Regions from separate parts of the Lysinibacillus sp. FSL P4-0201 genome, predicted to be linked through region 2. Evidence: riboswitches for the same ligand, from Rfam matches in the RefSeq annotation. Region 2 holds a riboswitch; the other holds the start of a gene.
What was found. A riboswitch is a leader RNA that binds a small molecule or an ion and turns the genes downstream of it on or off. The one in region 2 is predicted to bind S-adenosylmethionine.
Positions count from the first base shown of each region.

Region 1: linked by a shared signal. The riboswitch ahead of metA (homoserine O-succinyltransferase) and the one ahead of MKY76_RS02705 (MetQ/NlpA family ABC transporter substrate-binding protein) in region 2 are both predicted to bind S-adenosylmethionine.

Region 1 covers NZ_CP151995.1:2,481,222-2,489,452, forward strand. The annotation lists gene plsY (glycerol-3-phosphate 1-O-acyltransferase PlsY) at 1-301, shown strand, start outside; gene MKY76_RS12385 (HesB/YadR/YfhF family protein) at 321-611, shown strand; gene MKY76_RS12390 (spore germination protein) at 800-2,344, shown strand; gene MKY76_RS12395 (Ger(x)C family spore germination protein) at 2,370-3,569, shown strand; gene MKY76_RS12400 (hypothetical protein) at 3,574-3,807, shown strand; gene MKY76_RS12405 (endospore germination permease) at 3,839-4,987, shown strand; gene metA (homoserine O-succinyltransferase) at 5,027-5,962, opposite strand; SAM riboswitch class I at 6,086-6,197, opposite strand; gene MKY76_RS12415 (nucleotide excision repair endonuclease) at 6,401-6,772, shown strand; gene MKY76_RS12420 (hypothetical protein) at 6,827-7,213, opposite strand; gene MKY76_RS12425 (TrmB family transcriptional regulator) at 7,236-8,018, opposite strand; gene MKY76_RS12430 (TSUP family transporter) at 8,144-8,231, shown strand, end outside.
Region 2 covers NZ_CP151995.1:544,693-552,923, forward strand. The annotation lists gene MKY76_RS02685 (alpha-hydroxy acid oxidase) at 1-448, opposite strand, end outside; gene MKY76_RS02690 (enoyl-CoA hydratase-related protein) at 463-1,242, opposite strand; gene MKY76_RS02695 (methionine ABC transporter permease) at 1,256-1,927, opposite strand; gene MKY76_RS02700 (ATP-binding cassette domain-containing protein) at 1,920-2,945, opposite strand; gene MKY76_RS02705 (MetQ/NlpA family ABC transporter substrate-binding protein) at 3,053-3,883, opposite strand; SAM riboswitch class I at 3,972-4,076, opposite strand; gene MKY76_RS02710 (PPC domain-containing DNA-binding protein) at 4,199-4,702, shown strand; gene MKY76_RS02715 (pyridoxal phosphate-dependent aminotransferase) at 4,745-5,914, opposite strand; gene MKY76_RS02720 (carbon-nitrogen family hydrolase) at 6,011-6,805, shown strand; gene MKY76_RS02725 (PucR family transcriptional regulator ligand-binding domain-containing protein) at 6,858-8,231, opposite strand, start outside.

The sequences.
Region 1 (8,231 bases), 1.9 Mb from region 2:
CTTCCGTGGTGGGAAAGCTGTGGCAACGTCAGCTGGTGTATTATTAGGCTATTCTTGGCCACTCTTTGTCCTACTATTTATTACCTTTATTGTGACATTAAAAATCACAAAAATCGTCAGCTTAACATCGATGATAGCCGCTTTAGTAGCGCTTATCTATGCAATCGTTTATTATTTTATTACAGGTGACTTTGCATTAGGCATCTTGGTAGCCTTTTTATTTACCTTTATTATTTATCGTCACCGTGCCAATATTGCTCGTATTAAAAACGGCACCGAACCAAAGGTAAAATGGCTGTAGGAAGAGAGGAGCATTTGAAATGAATATTGCATTGACAGATGAAGCCCTACAATGGTTCAAACATGAAATGGAAGTTGAACCTGGTGATACAATTCGTTTTTATGCACGTTATGGTGGCTCAAGTCCGTTTCACGAAGGCTTTTCACTAGGCATGACACGTGAGGAACCTATTGCCATAGGTGTGCAAACAGAAATTGATGGTGTTATCTATTACATTGATGAGAAAGATCTTTGGTTCTTTAACGATCACAATTTACATGTTGATGTTGATACAAGTAATGATGAATTACAATACGACTATCGTACATAAAGCAGTCTGTCCTTTCCATACATGAAAGGACAGACTGTTTTTTTATTTATTACAAAACAAGACACACGAAAGTTGCAAGGAATGTGATATTGCCACAAATAGCTAGATTTTTCATATCTCTTTCGTTTATCTCTCAAAAAAATTGTCCATTCTAAAGGTAATGAACGACCATTTGAGGAGGAAAACACATGTCCATGTCTAACAATAACGAGACCTCCCCATCCCATACAACGAACGATTTATTGTATACTTCCCTATCTAAAAATATAAAAATCATTCAACAGTCACTAGGGCATAGTAATGATATTATCATACGTGAAATTGCGATTGGAGAAACTGATCCCCATAGCCTCGCCATTATTTCCATTGATGGCTTATCGGATAAAACGACTATTTCTGATTCTGTTATCGATAAACTGATGGCAAATATTGAAGAAGAACAAGATATTGAAATAACAACCATTAATCAATATGTTCGGAATTCCTATTTAACGGTAGGCGATGTGACGAATATTGAGCATTTCACAACACTCTACAATGCCATTCTCAATGGTGAAACGGTTATTTTATTAGATGGCTTTGCCGAAGGGATTGTGACAAGTACTAGAAGTGCCAAGGATCGAGCTGTCACAGAGCCATCGACGGAATCCGTAATTCGCGGACCGAGGGAATCCTTTACGGAAACCTTGCGTACGAATACAGCGCTCATTCGTCGCAAAATAAAAAGTCCGAATCTCTGGATAAAATCACGCGTTATCGGAGATGTGACACAAACAGATGTAGCAGTGATGTATATAAATGGCATCGCCAGTGACAAAATCGTCGCAGAGGTATTGGCTCGATTAGATCGTATTAATATTGATGGCATTCTGGAAAGTGGCTATATTGAGGATTTTATTCAAGACTCAAAAAACTCTATGTTTCCTACCGTCTACAACTCTGAACGACCTGATGTCATCGCAGGTGAATTATTAGATGGCAAAGTGGCGATTCTAGTTGATGGCACACCTTTTGTCTTAGTCGTTCCAGCGCTATTTACATCCTTTTTACAATCAGCAGAAGATTATTATCAGCATTGGATGATTAGCTCACTTGTACGTATCTTGCGTTTCTTTGGTATCAGTCTAGCATTAGTAGCACCATCCTTGTATGTGGCGATTACTACCTTTCATCAGGAAATGCTACCGACACCCATGTTAATTAGCATTGCTTCACAAAGGGAAGGCGTACCCTTTCCTGCAGTAGTAGAAGCGCTTATTATGGAGGTTGCCTTTGAGGTCTTAAGGGAAGCTGGACTTCGTATGCCTCGAACAATCGGTCCTGCGGTATCCATCGTAGGTACTTTAGTTATTGGTCAGGCAGCAGTTGATGCAGGCGTCGTATCCGCTGTAATGGTAATTATTGTAGCCTTAACAGCGATTTGTAGCTTTCTATTCCCTGCCTATGGCTTATCGAATACGATTCGTGTACTACGTTTCCCATTAATGATTTTAGCTGCTATGTTTGGTTTATTCGGTGTAATGTTTGGCATTATGCTAATTATTCTTCATCTATGTAGCATTCGTTCATTTGGTGTACCTTATTTAAGCCCATTCGCACCGTTGGTATTACAGGATCAGAAGGATGCGTTTCTGCTGTTCCCGCGTAGAAAGTTACTTACACGACCTCGTTTGGTCAATCAAAAAAATATTGTTAGAGGACATAAATATATCAATGTAAAAAGCAGGAAATAACAACTGGATAAATGAGGAATGGAATATGGCAAAAATAAACTGGATTTGCTTACTATGTATCCTCACAATACTGTTAAGTGGCTGCTGGAGTAAGCGTGAATTAAATGAATTGGCCATAGTCGTAGCATTTGGCATTGACAAAATAGATGAGGAATATGAAATTACAGTTCAAATTGTTGATCCTAGTGAAGTCTCAGTGCGCCAAGCTTCCACTCAACGCTCTCCTGTCGTTAGCTATCATTCGAGAGGCGAGACCATCTTTGAAGCCATTCGGAAAATGACGACTATTGCAGCTCGAAAACCTTATTTTGCCCACCTTCAAGTGGTTGTATTAGGGGAAGATCTCGCGAAAGAAGGCATTAGTGATGCACTTGATTTAATTGTAAGGGACCATGAATTTCGTAAGGATTTCGACGTCATTATGTCTCACGAAGCAACAGCGAAGGAAGTATTAAATGTACTAACACCCATCGAAAAAGTTCCTGCAAATAAAATCTTGAATTCCCTTGATGTCTCTGAAAAGGCTTGGGGCTCCACGATAGCTGTTAATATTGATGAATTAGTCAATACGTTAACCAATAAGCATAAAGGGGCGTTAATTTCTGCTATTGAAGTTCATGGCGATAAGAAATTAGGTGTAGATCAAACAAATGTGCAACGTGTTAAAACACCTGTGCTATTACGTTATACAGGTTTAGCAGTATTTAAAGGGGATAAATATATAGGGCTACTGACTGAAAGCGAAAGCAAAAGTATTAGTTTTCTTAATGACAAAATTCAAAGTACGATAGAAATCATCGCCTGTCCTAATAAAGGGACCTTGTCTACTGAAATCACCCAATCCACTACAAAGGTGAAAGGGTCATTTAAAAACGGGAAACCGAAAATCGATGTCCATATTAATGTAGAGCAGAATGTTGGAGAGGTCGAATGTGATATCGATCTTACCAAAAATAAATCGATTGATTACGTTAATAAAAAAACAGCCCAGGGTATTGATGACCGCATTGAAAAAACAGTAGAGAAAATTCAACAGCAATATGAAGTCGATGTTTTTGGATTTGGGGATGCCCTACATCGGGCAGATCCAAAGCAGTGGAAAAAAATTAAGGATGACTGGACTTCCATTTTTCCAGATTTAGCAGTGGCTGTTCATGTAAAGGTAACAACCCAAGGTTCAGGTACGATGCAAAATTCATTATTAAACAAGCCAAAGGAGGAGTAATGAGATGGTACTAGCAGTAGCTATCTTGATTATTGCAATCATTGTTGCTCTTGTTTTTATTCCAAAGCTAAAAAAGCAACAGGATAGAAAAGCCATTATTGTATTCTCCTTTTTGCTATTTATTGGAACGGCTTTAAATATGGGGATTGCCCTTAAAATCCATATTCCTAGCCCATTAGATTTGATTACCTTTATCTTCACACCGATTAGGGATTACATTGTGTCATTCACAAAATAGAAAGATGGACTGAGAAACGGAGGGTAGCTTGATGGAAAAAGAGATAATTAGTTCAAGACAGTTTACAATCGTTACCTTTCTCTATTCTATCGGTACAGCGATTTTAATTATCCCTTCGAGTATTACTGGTGCCGCTAAGCAAGATGCTTGGATAGCGGCAAGCATTGGTGTTCTGCTCAGTTTACTGGTTCTAAAATTATTTTTAACACTGGCCAATCAAACACCGTCCCTAAACTTTATCGAGGCCAATGAAAAAATTCTTGGGCGTTTTTTCGGGAAAATCACAGCGATTTGTTTCCTGATTATGACCTTTCTTTCGGCTGGAGAATTACTTTATTTTATCGGTATTTTCATGAAAACGGAAGTTATGCCAGAGACACCGACATTAGCATTTGCCCTACTGTTCAGTATCCTTATTATGTATGCCGCTTATTTAGGGATTGAGACCTTTGCCCGTTCGGCAGAAATCCTCTTCCCATTGTTTATCTTTATTTTTATTTTTTTCGTCATTAGTATTACCCCTCAAATTACATTTGAGAATATTCAGCCTCTACTAGAAGCGACCAAAGCATCTATGTTTTATAGTATTGCACGCTTTATGAGTATCTTTTCCTTTCCATTAATTGTATTATTGATGCTCTATCCTACTGGCGTCAATGTACAGCCGTCTGCACAGAAAGGGCTATATATTGGGGCAATCCTTGGCGGAATCGTCTTAGTTACGTTGATTGTCCTATCAATTCTTGTATTAGGTCCTGAAAACACTGCATCAAGGACATTTCCTAGCTATGCCTTAGCGCAAAGAATATCTATAGGGAATTTTTTACAGCGCATTGAAATCATTATGGCATTTATGTGGATTACGTCTATATATATTCGTACATTTATGTATTTCTATACGACCGTTGTTGGCCTCGCACAAATTTTAAAGATCAAGGATCATCGCCCACTCATTATACCGATGGGGATAATTGTTATTGGACTTTCTCAAATTGTTCATCCAGATATTGTGCATTCTACTAATTATAATAATGAAATTTGGCCAATCTTTTCCTTTATTTTCACCATTTTATTACCTATACTTTTGTTGATTGTGGTAGTTATTCGCAATCGTAAATCCAAGGCTCAAAATAACGAAACACCTCAGCAGGAAACAGAAAATGACAATCAAAAAGTCTAATTTCTTCTAAGCTAGAAAAGAAATTAGACTTTTTATTAATTAAATATGATATTCGATTTCATCTACAAAATCCCATTCATATGGTGTTTCTTGGTAAACATAGTAGTTCAACCAGTTAGAGAATAATAGATGCGTATGGGCACGCCATGTATTCATCGGCACTTGTGTCGGATCGTCATTCGGGAAGTAGTTTACAGGAACGGCGATATCTATGCCCTTCGCCACATCGCGACTGTATTCATCGGCTAGCGTTGTCGCATCATACTCTAGATGCCCCGTAATCATAATATTTTTATTATCTTTTGATTGTACAATAAATACCCCAGCATCCTCTGAATAGGATAATAATCGTAGATCTGGATGATTGCGAACCTCGTCAATCGAAACAGATGTATAGCGTGAATGGGGCGCAGTAAATAAATCACTAAAGCCACGTACCAAATCTACAGTTAAATCTGTAATCACATGGGAATAGACGCCTGAGCATTTAGCAGAAAGCTCAACCTTCCCAATGCCATAATGATGATACAATGCAGCCTGTGCCCCCCAACATATATGTAGCACGGATGTCACATTCTTTTTAGACCAATCCATAATTTCTGAAATTTCCTGCCAATAGTTGACCTCTTCAAAAGCCATTTTTTCTACTGGCGCACCAGTTATAATCATACCATCATAGCGTCGGTGTCGAATCTGATTGAACGTTGTGTAGAAAAGCTGCAAATGGGATTTACTCACATTTTTAGACTCGTGTGTGGCTGTATTCAAAAAGGTAATATTGACTTGTAATGGTGTATTCCCCAATAAACGTAATAATTGGAGCTCTGTTTTTTCTTTTTCAGGCATTAAATTTAATATTAATATATTTAATGGACGGATTTGCTGTGTTTTCGCACGATCTTCTTCCATGACGAAGATTTTTTCCTCACGTAAATGTTCTCCAGCTGGTAAATTTTTCGGAATATTAATTGGCATCTTGCTTTCCCCTCTCTATAATCACTCTCTTTTAGCAAATCTTGCTTGCGTAGGATGCAACGAAATTAAAAAATCCTCCTCATTCCATACGAGATAGAATGAGAAGGATTTTTTTCACGTCCACTCTTATCTCTCAAAGGAAAAAATCCTTTGCTGGAATTAGCACCTTTCTAACAATTGTTAGAGGTTGCTGAAGCGTCATCGGGCCAAATCCCTCAGCTTCTCTTGATAAGATTATTTAATTATCTTGAATTGTAACACGAACTAGTTAGAATATCAATAATTCATAGAATATTTTGTGATTCACGCGCATGTTTCTCGGTCATTTGATGTACACTAAGCTTGCTATCTGTGGGGTTTCTACATTTAAAATTTATGGTAAACATGCCGTAATTATGTTACCATATACTTTTAGTAAGAGAGAGGAACGTGAATAGTTTGATTAAAATTGAATTTCCAAAACCAGATCTAGTAATCCGTCAACGTGAACAAGATTTAAAACCAGGTGATGTGCCGATCACACCTTACTTTGGTTTTATTGACTTCCATAAAATCACACGAGATAAAGGCGGCATTTTCTTATTCTATAATGACAAGAATGAGCTATTGTTTGTTGGGAAAGCACGTAAAATTCGTCAACGTATTAAAAAACATTTCGAGGATAATGTATCTCCGATGAAAAACCATCGTGATGAAGTGTTCAAAATTGAAGTCTATGAAGTAGAAGATCCAATGGAACGTGAAATTTACGAAACATATGCGATTAATACTTTCCGCTCTAAATATAACGTAGACAAAGTCTTTTATTAGACATCACGTAAAGAAACCGAAATCTCATTTCTAAAGGGATTTCGGTTTCTTTTATCACATAATGGTCATACGATCAATTGGCGTACTCTGACCGTTAATTCGCAAATCAATGGTATCCAGCTCAGGATTCTTGACGGTGACTTTAAAAACATAGGGTTGTGCCTCTTTCCTTTGCTCGCTGCCTTCTTCTAACTGGATAATAAGCCTATTTCCCTCAGCTGTAATACTTGCCAATACATTCCCTTTTGAATAATAAACAAGGTAATATGGAGCATCCTTTTCATGCAATAGTTGTATTCTGTCATTAGAAACGATATTTTTTTGGACATTATCTGGGACAACCGTTAGCTCATGAATCGTTGGTGGTTCGGTAGGTGGTGTAGCATTACAGGCTCCTAGCATTAGTAGGCTTATTAAACCTAGCAACACGAATTTTTTCAAGTTCCTCCCCTTCCTTATACGACTATTCTAAGAAAAAAGCTTTACGTTCCTTAGCAATCCAGTCTTCTAACTCCTGATCATCACGTTTTACTAACCGATTGATGAGCACATCATGCCATATATAATCCTCTAACAAATAAATATGAACTGGATCATTGGTGATAAAGGCCGTCTCTTGGGTAGATGGAGAATGACCATAAATCATTTCCTGACCATCTATCGATAAGATAAACCAATGCGGTGTAGACGCTTTTTTTGTATAATGTGTGGCTCTATGCTGGTCAATTGAGGCGAGATGCTCTCCTACATACAACGTAATGCCATGAACAGGAACATGCAGCGCCACCTCTTGCAAATCTTCACGTAAGGCATCATACATATCTTCCCACATCGACAGCATCACTTTTTTCTTCGCCTTCTTTAGAAGTGACTGACAATAGTTGATAATGGATTCCTTGCCCTTCAGCATGACCACTTTAGGCTCAGCTTCCTGTACTTTTTCCTCTAATTTCTCTAATTTCCCGCTTATAGACGTAAAATTCGACTCCCAGCGCTGTTGCATTTGCTGTAAGAACACAGACACAGGCATTGCCGAATAGGTCGTTTGTTCTGCGGTCTCTTCTTTTAACACGATGCCCTTTTCTACAAGGATATTTAAAATATCATACACTCTTGCACGTGGTATGCCAGAATTTTTACTAACCTGATAAGCACTGACATGACTTTGCTGAACAAGTGCCGTATAGGCCTTCGCTTCATATTCTGTAAAACCCATTTCTTTCAGCTGGGTGATTAATTCCTCCATGTAATCCCTCCATTATCTTTATTATAGGCTACCAATGTGAAGATTTGCCAATGAAAAAATGGGGTTTACAGCGCAAATAAAATTAGTTACTATTTCAGTAGTAACTAATTATAAAGAGGTGTCATATGTTGTTTGAAATCGATGTACATATTCTCATACTATTAATTTCTTTTGGATTTCTGGCGGCTTTTGTTGACTCAGTAGTGGGAGGGG
Region 2 (8,231 bases):
ACCAATATAATTGAAACCATTTTGTTGCAGAAGGCGCAGCTTGAGCAACTTCTTCAAGAGCAAAAGTGGACACAGTGCTTTGTATATAAGGGATATTTAAAAACTGGGCGGCACGTGCAACGGCAAGCTCACCTTCATCGTGAACCATTCCGTTCATGCCCACAGGAGCAAAAAGCAAAGGAGTTGGATATGTTTTACCAAACAAATGAACCGATGTATCAACGTTTGACACATCATTTAAAAATCGGGGAACAATGGAATACTTCTCAAAAGCTGCACGATTATTGCGCAGTGTTTGTTCACCGCCAGCACCTGAACGGATGTAGCCAAAAGGGCCAGCTTCGATTTTTTCCGCTACGGCCTTTTCTAAATCTGCAAAGCAAATGGGGAAGGGGGCTTGTGCAGTTATATTTTTTAAGAGTAGATCGCCATCAGTTATGTTTGTCATCGTTACTACCTCACTTATTTATTGAAAATAGGCTTTCTTTTATTTAAAAAGGCTTGAATACCTTCGTTATAATCGTCTGAACTAAATGAATCCAAAACTAACTGTGCCAGCTCATCGTTTTCTTCAATTTCACCATCAACAATTGCTTGGATAATTTTTTTGATGCCTGCGTTTGCAATGGATGATTTACTTAATAAATGTTCAGCGAATTGCAATGTCGCCTCATCAATTTCCTCTGGTTCGTGTAGGGCCGTGATTAAACCAATATTTTTTCCTTCTTCAGCTGTAAAAATAGTAGCTGTGTACAAAATTTCCTTTGCCTTAGCGACACCAACAATATTGATGAGACGTTTCGTGCTTTCTAAATTATAGACAATACCTATGTTTGCAGCGGTAATGCCTAGCTTACTCTTAGGCGTTGCTATTCTAAAATCACAAGCATTTGCTAACTCTAAGCCACCACCAATTGCTAAGCCCTGAATCATAGCAATTGTCGGGTGTGGAAATTTATAGAGAGCATCGATCGCCTTTAGAGCCAATTCATTATAGGCTTTAGCATTGTCTGTAGCATAACGAACATCTAAAAACTCGCTAATATCTGCACCGGAAGAAAAGGCTACTTCATTGACACCGCGAACAATTAAAAGTTTGATGGAAGAATCTATACGGAGCAGCTCTAGTTGGTCTACTATGGCTTGAAACATTGCCCTTGATAAAGAATTCCGTTTATCCGGGCGGTTTAATACTAACGTTGCAATATAGCCATTTTTCTCTACATAAATTTCGTTTGTCATCTTCATTCTCCTCTTAATCTTTTTTCAACTTCGCGGCGAAGCGGTTACCAATGGATTGAATGCTCTGCACAAGGATGATTAAGATAAAGACAGTTGCATACATCACATCAACCTCATAGCGCAAATGACCATAACGATAGGCAAGGTCACCTAAACCGCCAGCACCAACCATTCCTGCCATTGCTGTTGCACCAATTAATCCTATTGTGGCAATTGTTAAGCCTAAAATAATAGATGGTCGCGCTTCACGTAATAGGACATGCCAAATGATATGGCGACGTTTAATACCCATGGCTGTGTAGGCTTCTACTACTCCGGAATCCACTTCTAAAAGCGCAGATTCCATCAGCCGTGCAATATAAGGAGCTGTGTAAACAACTAGTGGAACGATTACACCTTTAACACCAATTGTTGTACCTACAATTAACTTGGTAAAAGGTAAGATGAAGAATAACAAAATGATAAATGGAACAGAGCGAACAATATTGATAAATAGATTAAAAAACTGATAGAAAAATTTATTTTCAAAGGATTGTCCTGGTCGTGTTAAAACGATTAATAACCCTAATGGAATGCCAATCAGAATGGAGAAAAATAATGAAATTCCGACCATTTGAAATGTTTCGATAATTGCTTTGCCAATAACATCTGACCAGTCTGTAAAGAAGCTTTGGATACTACTCATTGAACGCACCTCCTAATTCTTCCACTGCCACGCCATTTTCTGAAAAATACGTTAACGCCTTTTGGACAATCTGCGTTTCGCCATGTAAATGCACCACAATATTGCCGACAATACCGTTTTTTAATTCAATAATATTAGCTGTTAAAATATTTGGTTGCACATCATATACCTTAGTGACTTCTGCTAATAATGGCTTACCAGTACTTTCACCAAGGAATGTTAAACGGATTACACTTCCTGAAACATTTAATTGCTCAATAAGAGAAGGGGATAAATTACGTTGTGAAATTGTATTCAAAAACTTTCGCGTTGTAGGGTGCTTCGGTTTCGCAAAAAGTTCAATCGCTGTGCCAAATTCCACAACTTTCCCTGATTCTAGAACAGAAACCTCATCGCAAATTTTTTGAATTACATTCATTTCATGTGTGATGAGCAGAATCGTAATGCCTAATTCACGATTAATTTTTAACAACAATTCAAGAATGGCTTCCGTTGTCTCAGGATCAAGTGCACTTGTTGCTTCGTCACTAAGTAAAATCTCTGGTTCCTGTGCTAAGGCACGTGCAATAGCCACACGCTGTTTTTGACCACCTGAAAGTTGATTTGGGTAACTATCTAGTTTATCTGTTAAACCGACAATTTCAGCATACTTAGCTACTCGGTTTTTTACTTCCGCCTCTTTATAGCCTAGTAGCTTTAAGGGAACTGCAATATTATTGTAAACTGTTGCTGTTTTTAAGAGATTAAAGTGCTGGAAGATCATCCCGATTTTTTGGCGTGTTTGACGTAATTCGTGAAGAGAAAGGGTCGTAATGTCTACATTGTCTATCACTACTTTTCCTGCTGTAGGACGTTCTAGTAGATTAACGCAACGAATGAGTGTACTTTTACCAGCACCACTATAGCCGATTACACCATGAATTTGTCCCCTTTTTACGTGAAGGTTGATGCCATCCACAGCTTTTATGATGCCTTTTTTCGATTTAAATTCTTTTGAGATATTTTGTAATTGAATCATGCGATTGTTTGCTCCTTTCTCAACCTTCTAAAAAGCAAGAATCTGCTCGTCTTCCCATTGGGGAATTTCAGCAGATTCTTCGGCTTTATAGAAGCTTTCTGAACATATTACCAGCTAGGGATTACAGAACCTTTGAATTCCTCTTCGATGAATTGACGCACTTCGTCAGATTGGTAAGCCTCAACGAACTTTTTAATTGTTGGATCATTTTCATTTTCAGCACGTACAACAATATAGTTCACGTATGGAGAATCAGTAGATTCCAATAAAATAGAGTCATCTTTAGGGTTAATGCCAGCCTCTAGTGCAAAGTTTGTATTAATAGCTGCTACATCTACTTCACTAAGTTGTTTAGGAATTTGAGCTGCCTCTAATTCAATGAATTTTAAATTCTTTTTGTTTTCTTCTACATCACGGATCGAGGCTGTTAAGTCTGCACCCTCTTTTAACTTAATATAGCCAGCTTCCTGTAAAACAAAGAGGGCACGTGCTCCATTCGTTGGGTCATTTGGTAAGCCAAACGTTGCACCGTCAGGAATGTCATCAAAGGATTTATATTTTTCTGAGTAGATACCCATTGGATTTAAAATCGTCTTGCCCACTGGTACTAAATCTGTATCATGGTCTTTATTAAATGTATCTAGGAAAGGCTCGTGTTGATAGCTGTTCGCATCAAGATCACCTTCAGCTAAGGATGTATTAGGTAAAACATAGTCAGAAAATGATTTTAGTTCTACTTCTAGCCCATTTTCTTTTGCTACTTTAGCGGCTACTTCTGCAATTTCTTCGTGTGGACCAGAAGTGACGCCTACAACGATTTTCTTTTCATCAATTCCTTCAGCTTGGCTTTTACTATCTTCTTTAGAGCCACAGCCTGCTAAAGCTGCTACTAATGTTAAACTTGCTAAACCTACTAAAAATTTATTTTTCTTTTTCATGAAAATACCTCCAAGATTGTTTTTATCGGTTTTTTGAAAATAAAAAAACTCTCTTACAAATTAAGAGAGGCTCATGAAAAGATGTCCTCTCTTATCTATCAAACGAAGATCGTTTGCAGGATTTAGCACCTTCCTATAAAAAGGAGGTTGCCGAGCTTCATAGGGCCAGTCCCTCAGCTACTCTTGATAAGAGATTTATAATATTTTTTTGTAATTCCGATAGAACTAATATAATTTATAGGGTATAGTAAGTCAATAAATAATTTTTAAATTTTTTATATAATTATAATATTTCGACGCAAAAGAGGGATAACAATGTCTGTAAGAGTTAATTATGGTATAGGTTCATTTGGTAAGGTTATTAGTGCTCGTTTTCTAACGGGAACAGATATCATTGAAGGGATTGAAGCGCTTTGCGAAGAGAATAGCATAGAGTCAGCAACAATTGTAAGCTGTATTGGCAGCTTTCAAAAAAGCAGCTTTGTTTATTTAGTGCCAGATGCAACAGCTCAAATTCAAGTTCGTTTTAGTGATGTGATTGAAAAAGAGGGACCATTAGAATTTATTCAAGGTTCAGGTGTGGTGTGTAAGCGAGATGGTGGATATGAGACACATTTCCATGGTTCTATGAGCGATCAATGGGGTGTTGTATCAGGTGGGCATTTAATAAAAGGGGGCAACCCTGTTATTACTGCTGACATCGTGTTGGCAGAGGTACAAGGGATTCAACATATTCGAAAATGGGATGATGAAACAGGTCATGTTCAATTTTATCCATTAGAAAATGGTTTAGGGCAACCAAGGAAAATTGAAAAATAGTAATAATCCTGTAGCTAGGGATAGCTACAGGATACGGCGTCATTATCTTTTAAACAATTGTAATTGCTCGATTCTATGGATTGCTTCATGTAAGCGCTCCTCACTAACCAGCAATCCTACGCGTACATAGCCTTCACCATATTGACCGAAGCCATTACCTGCTGCTACAGCGATATCAGCTTTTTCGAGCAAAAGATCAGCAAACTGTTCACTTGTATAGCCTAGTGGTACAGGGAGCCATGCGAAGAAGGAGCCTTTTGGAGCCGTAACATGCCAGCCAATTCTTCGAGCTTCTTCAATGAGTACATTGCGGCGACGCTCATAAGTAGCTCGTAGTTCATCCGCACATTGTTGGGAAGCCGTCAGTGCTACTGCTGCGGCTTGTTGAATGGCAGGGAATTGACTACAAAACAGATGATCCTGAATTAGATTAATAGCAGCAATAATCTCGGCATTCCCTACAGCGAAGCCTATACGCCAGCCAGCCATATTATAGGTTTTCGATAATGTATACATTTCAACTCCTACTTCTTTTGCACCCTTTGCTTGAAGGAAGCTAACTGGTTTATTACCGTCAAATCCTATTGCCCCATAAGCAAAATCATGTGATACGATAATATTGTGCTCCTTCGCAAAGCGAATGGTCTCTTCAAAAAACGCAAGTGATGCTGTACCACCTGTAGGGTTGTTCGGGTAATTTAAGTAAAGAAGCTTTGCTTTTTCTTTCACTTCATCAGGTAATGCATGATAATCAGGTAAGAAATCATTTTCAGCAAAAAGGGGCATTACTTCAAAATTGACGTCTCCTAGTACAACACCTGATAGGTAATCTGGATAGCCAGGATCTGGTAAGAGCATCGTGTCACCAGGGTTTAACACAGCTAAAGGTAGCTCAACTAGACCAATTTTTGTTCCACCAAGAATCGCTACCTCTGTATCTGGATTTAGTTCTACCTGATATTCACGTAGATAAAAGTCCGCAGCAGCTTGGCGTAATTCAGCGAGACCTCTAAAAGGTGAATATTTGTGGTTTTGAGGATTTTCAGCTGCTTCCTGTAATGCTTGAATGATGTGAATAGGCGTTGGCTGATCGGGATTTCCTTGCCCAAGGTTAATGACATCACGCCCTTCTTCTAGAGCCAAGTTTACTTTTTGAACGAGTGCTGCAAAAAATTGAGTGGGTAGTTGCTGTAGTTTTTTAGAGAATTCCATGCATGATCACCTTTTTCAGAATATAATAATTATTATTGAAGAATATGAAGCAAATAGTATTACTTTTTCTGTTAATTGTCTAGAGGAGGAATAGAGATGAAAATCGGTTGTATTCAATTAAATGTTGGCTTTGGCAAAGTTGAAGAAAATTTTGAACGTGCCGAGGATAAGATTCGTGAAGCTGCAAAAAATAGGGCAGAAATCATAGTGTTACCTGAAATGTGGAATACAGGCTATGCTTTAGAGAAACTGCCTGAGCTAGCAGATATCAATGGTGAGCGGACAAAGACCTTTTTGGCTAAACTTGCTAAGGAACTTGATGTACATATTGTAGGGGGCTCTGTTTCAACAAAGAAAGGCGATAAATTTTATAATACGATGTATACCTTTGATCGTAATGGAGAACTTGTTGGGGAATATAGCAAGGCACATCTTTTCCGTTTAATGGACGAGCATCTTTACTTGGAAGCAGGGGATGAAATGAATCGTTTTGCTTTAGATGATATTGAAGCTGCTGGTGTCATTTGCTATGATATTCGCTTCCCAGAATGGTTACGTGCACATGCATTACAAGGAGCAAAGGTATTATTTGTACCAGCGCAGTGGCCAACTCCAAGGATTGACCATTGGAAAACGTTGCTACAGGCTCGTGCAATTGAAAATCAATGCTTTGTCATTGCAGTAAATCGTATTTCGAAAAAGGTAGAAAATTTTAATGGGCAGTCTATGATTATTCAGCCTTGGGGAGAAGTATTATGGGTAGGTGCTGAGGACGAGGAAGTAGCAGTGATCGATGTAGACTTTTCTATTGTCGATGAAGTACGTGGAAGAATTCCTGTTTACGATGATCGTAGACCTGGATTGTATCACGATGTAGTTGTGAAAGGGTAATAAAGGGCACGCTTAGGAGGGGAGTTAACCTTTTAAGCGTGCCAACTTTTTTCTAGCTCTTATCCTCGATTAATGAATTGGCTAGTAGCATAAATTCAAGTGTAATGCGGTTATGCCCGTTCATAAAATTTTTACCAAGTAAACTTTCAAGCTTTTTTAAGCGGTGATAGAGTGTTTGACGAACAATAAACAATTGATTCGCTGTTTGCTGTTTAGAGCCATTTGTTTGTAAATACACCTGCAATGTTTCGAGAAGCTTACTATTATATTTTTCATCGTATTCAATAACGGGCTGTAAATAGTCGTAAATCACTTCCTGTAAATCCACCTGCATTTGTAATTTATAGATTAAATGATATAAATGCAGATCATCATAAAAGAACGAGGACGTTTGTACTTTTCGACAAATATATAAGGTTTCCAGTGCAGTTTGATAGCTTTTAGGAATTTCATCCACATCACAAACGACCTTCCCAATAGCTATCTGATAACCTTGTGCCTGCTGCTTTTTATAAAATTCAGTTTTGACCAAAGAGGAAAACATGTTGTTTAACATATCACGAATGGCTTTACTATCTTTTGTATGCAGTAAAATAAAAATAACATAGCTTTTTCTTTCAAATAAAAATGGAATAAAGCCATGTTGCTCAAAGAGATTACGATAATAAAGCTTACTATAGACTACATCCTCCTGTGCCTTTGTCAACGTATTAGGAGAAGCCAAAATAAAGACAGTGCCACTGGATTGTGTATAGTTAGTATAATGTGTAACGATAAATTTATAGATTTCCTCCTTAGATAGTTTTTGATCAATCCAATCAGCTAAAATCGAAGCATCCTCAATATTCTTTTTTTCCTCAATATAGAACTCTCGCATTAAAAGCTGTGCCAACGCTGTTGCCGTGCGATCTAATATTAATAATTCAAATTCGGAGAAAAGCCCATCTTCTCGATAAATTGATAAATCAGCATAATGTTGATCAAATAGAAAAATAGGCTCATGTTTAAATTGCTGAGACGATGTATTCAATGTTAGGAATTGCTGCCGCTTTTTATGAGCCATATTCGGGAAAAAGACAGGTTCTCTTCCCTTAATGGAAAACATAATTTGTATTTTCAATTCATTAAACATATTTTGTAAAATATCGTCCGTATTTTGTCCCAATACTGCATTTTTGTTCAATGTTTGTGAGTAAGCTTCTAGTGAAGAAATCAATAGATATTGCTGATTGATAATTTGACTATGTAAATCCTGTGTAATACGAACAAAAGGAACTGCTTCATGGAAAACAATAATAGGAAACTGGTGGCGGTTGGCAAGTGTTAAAATCGCTTCAGGTACTGCTTGAATAGAGGTGCCATATTCAATACAAAGGGCTGCACAATTTTTTTGAATGATGGCTTCTATAAAGGATACAAAGTCCTC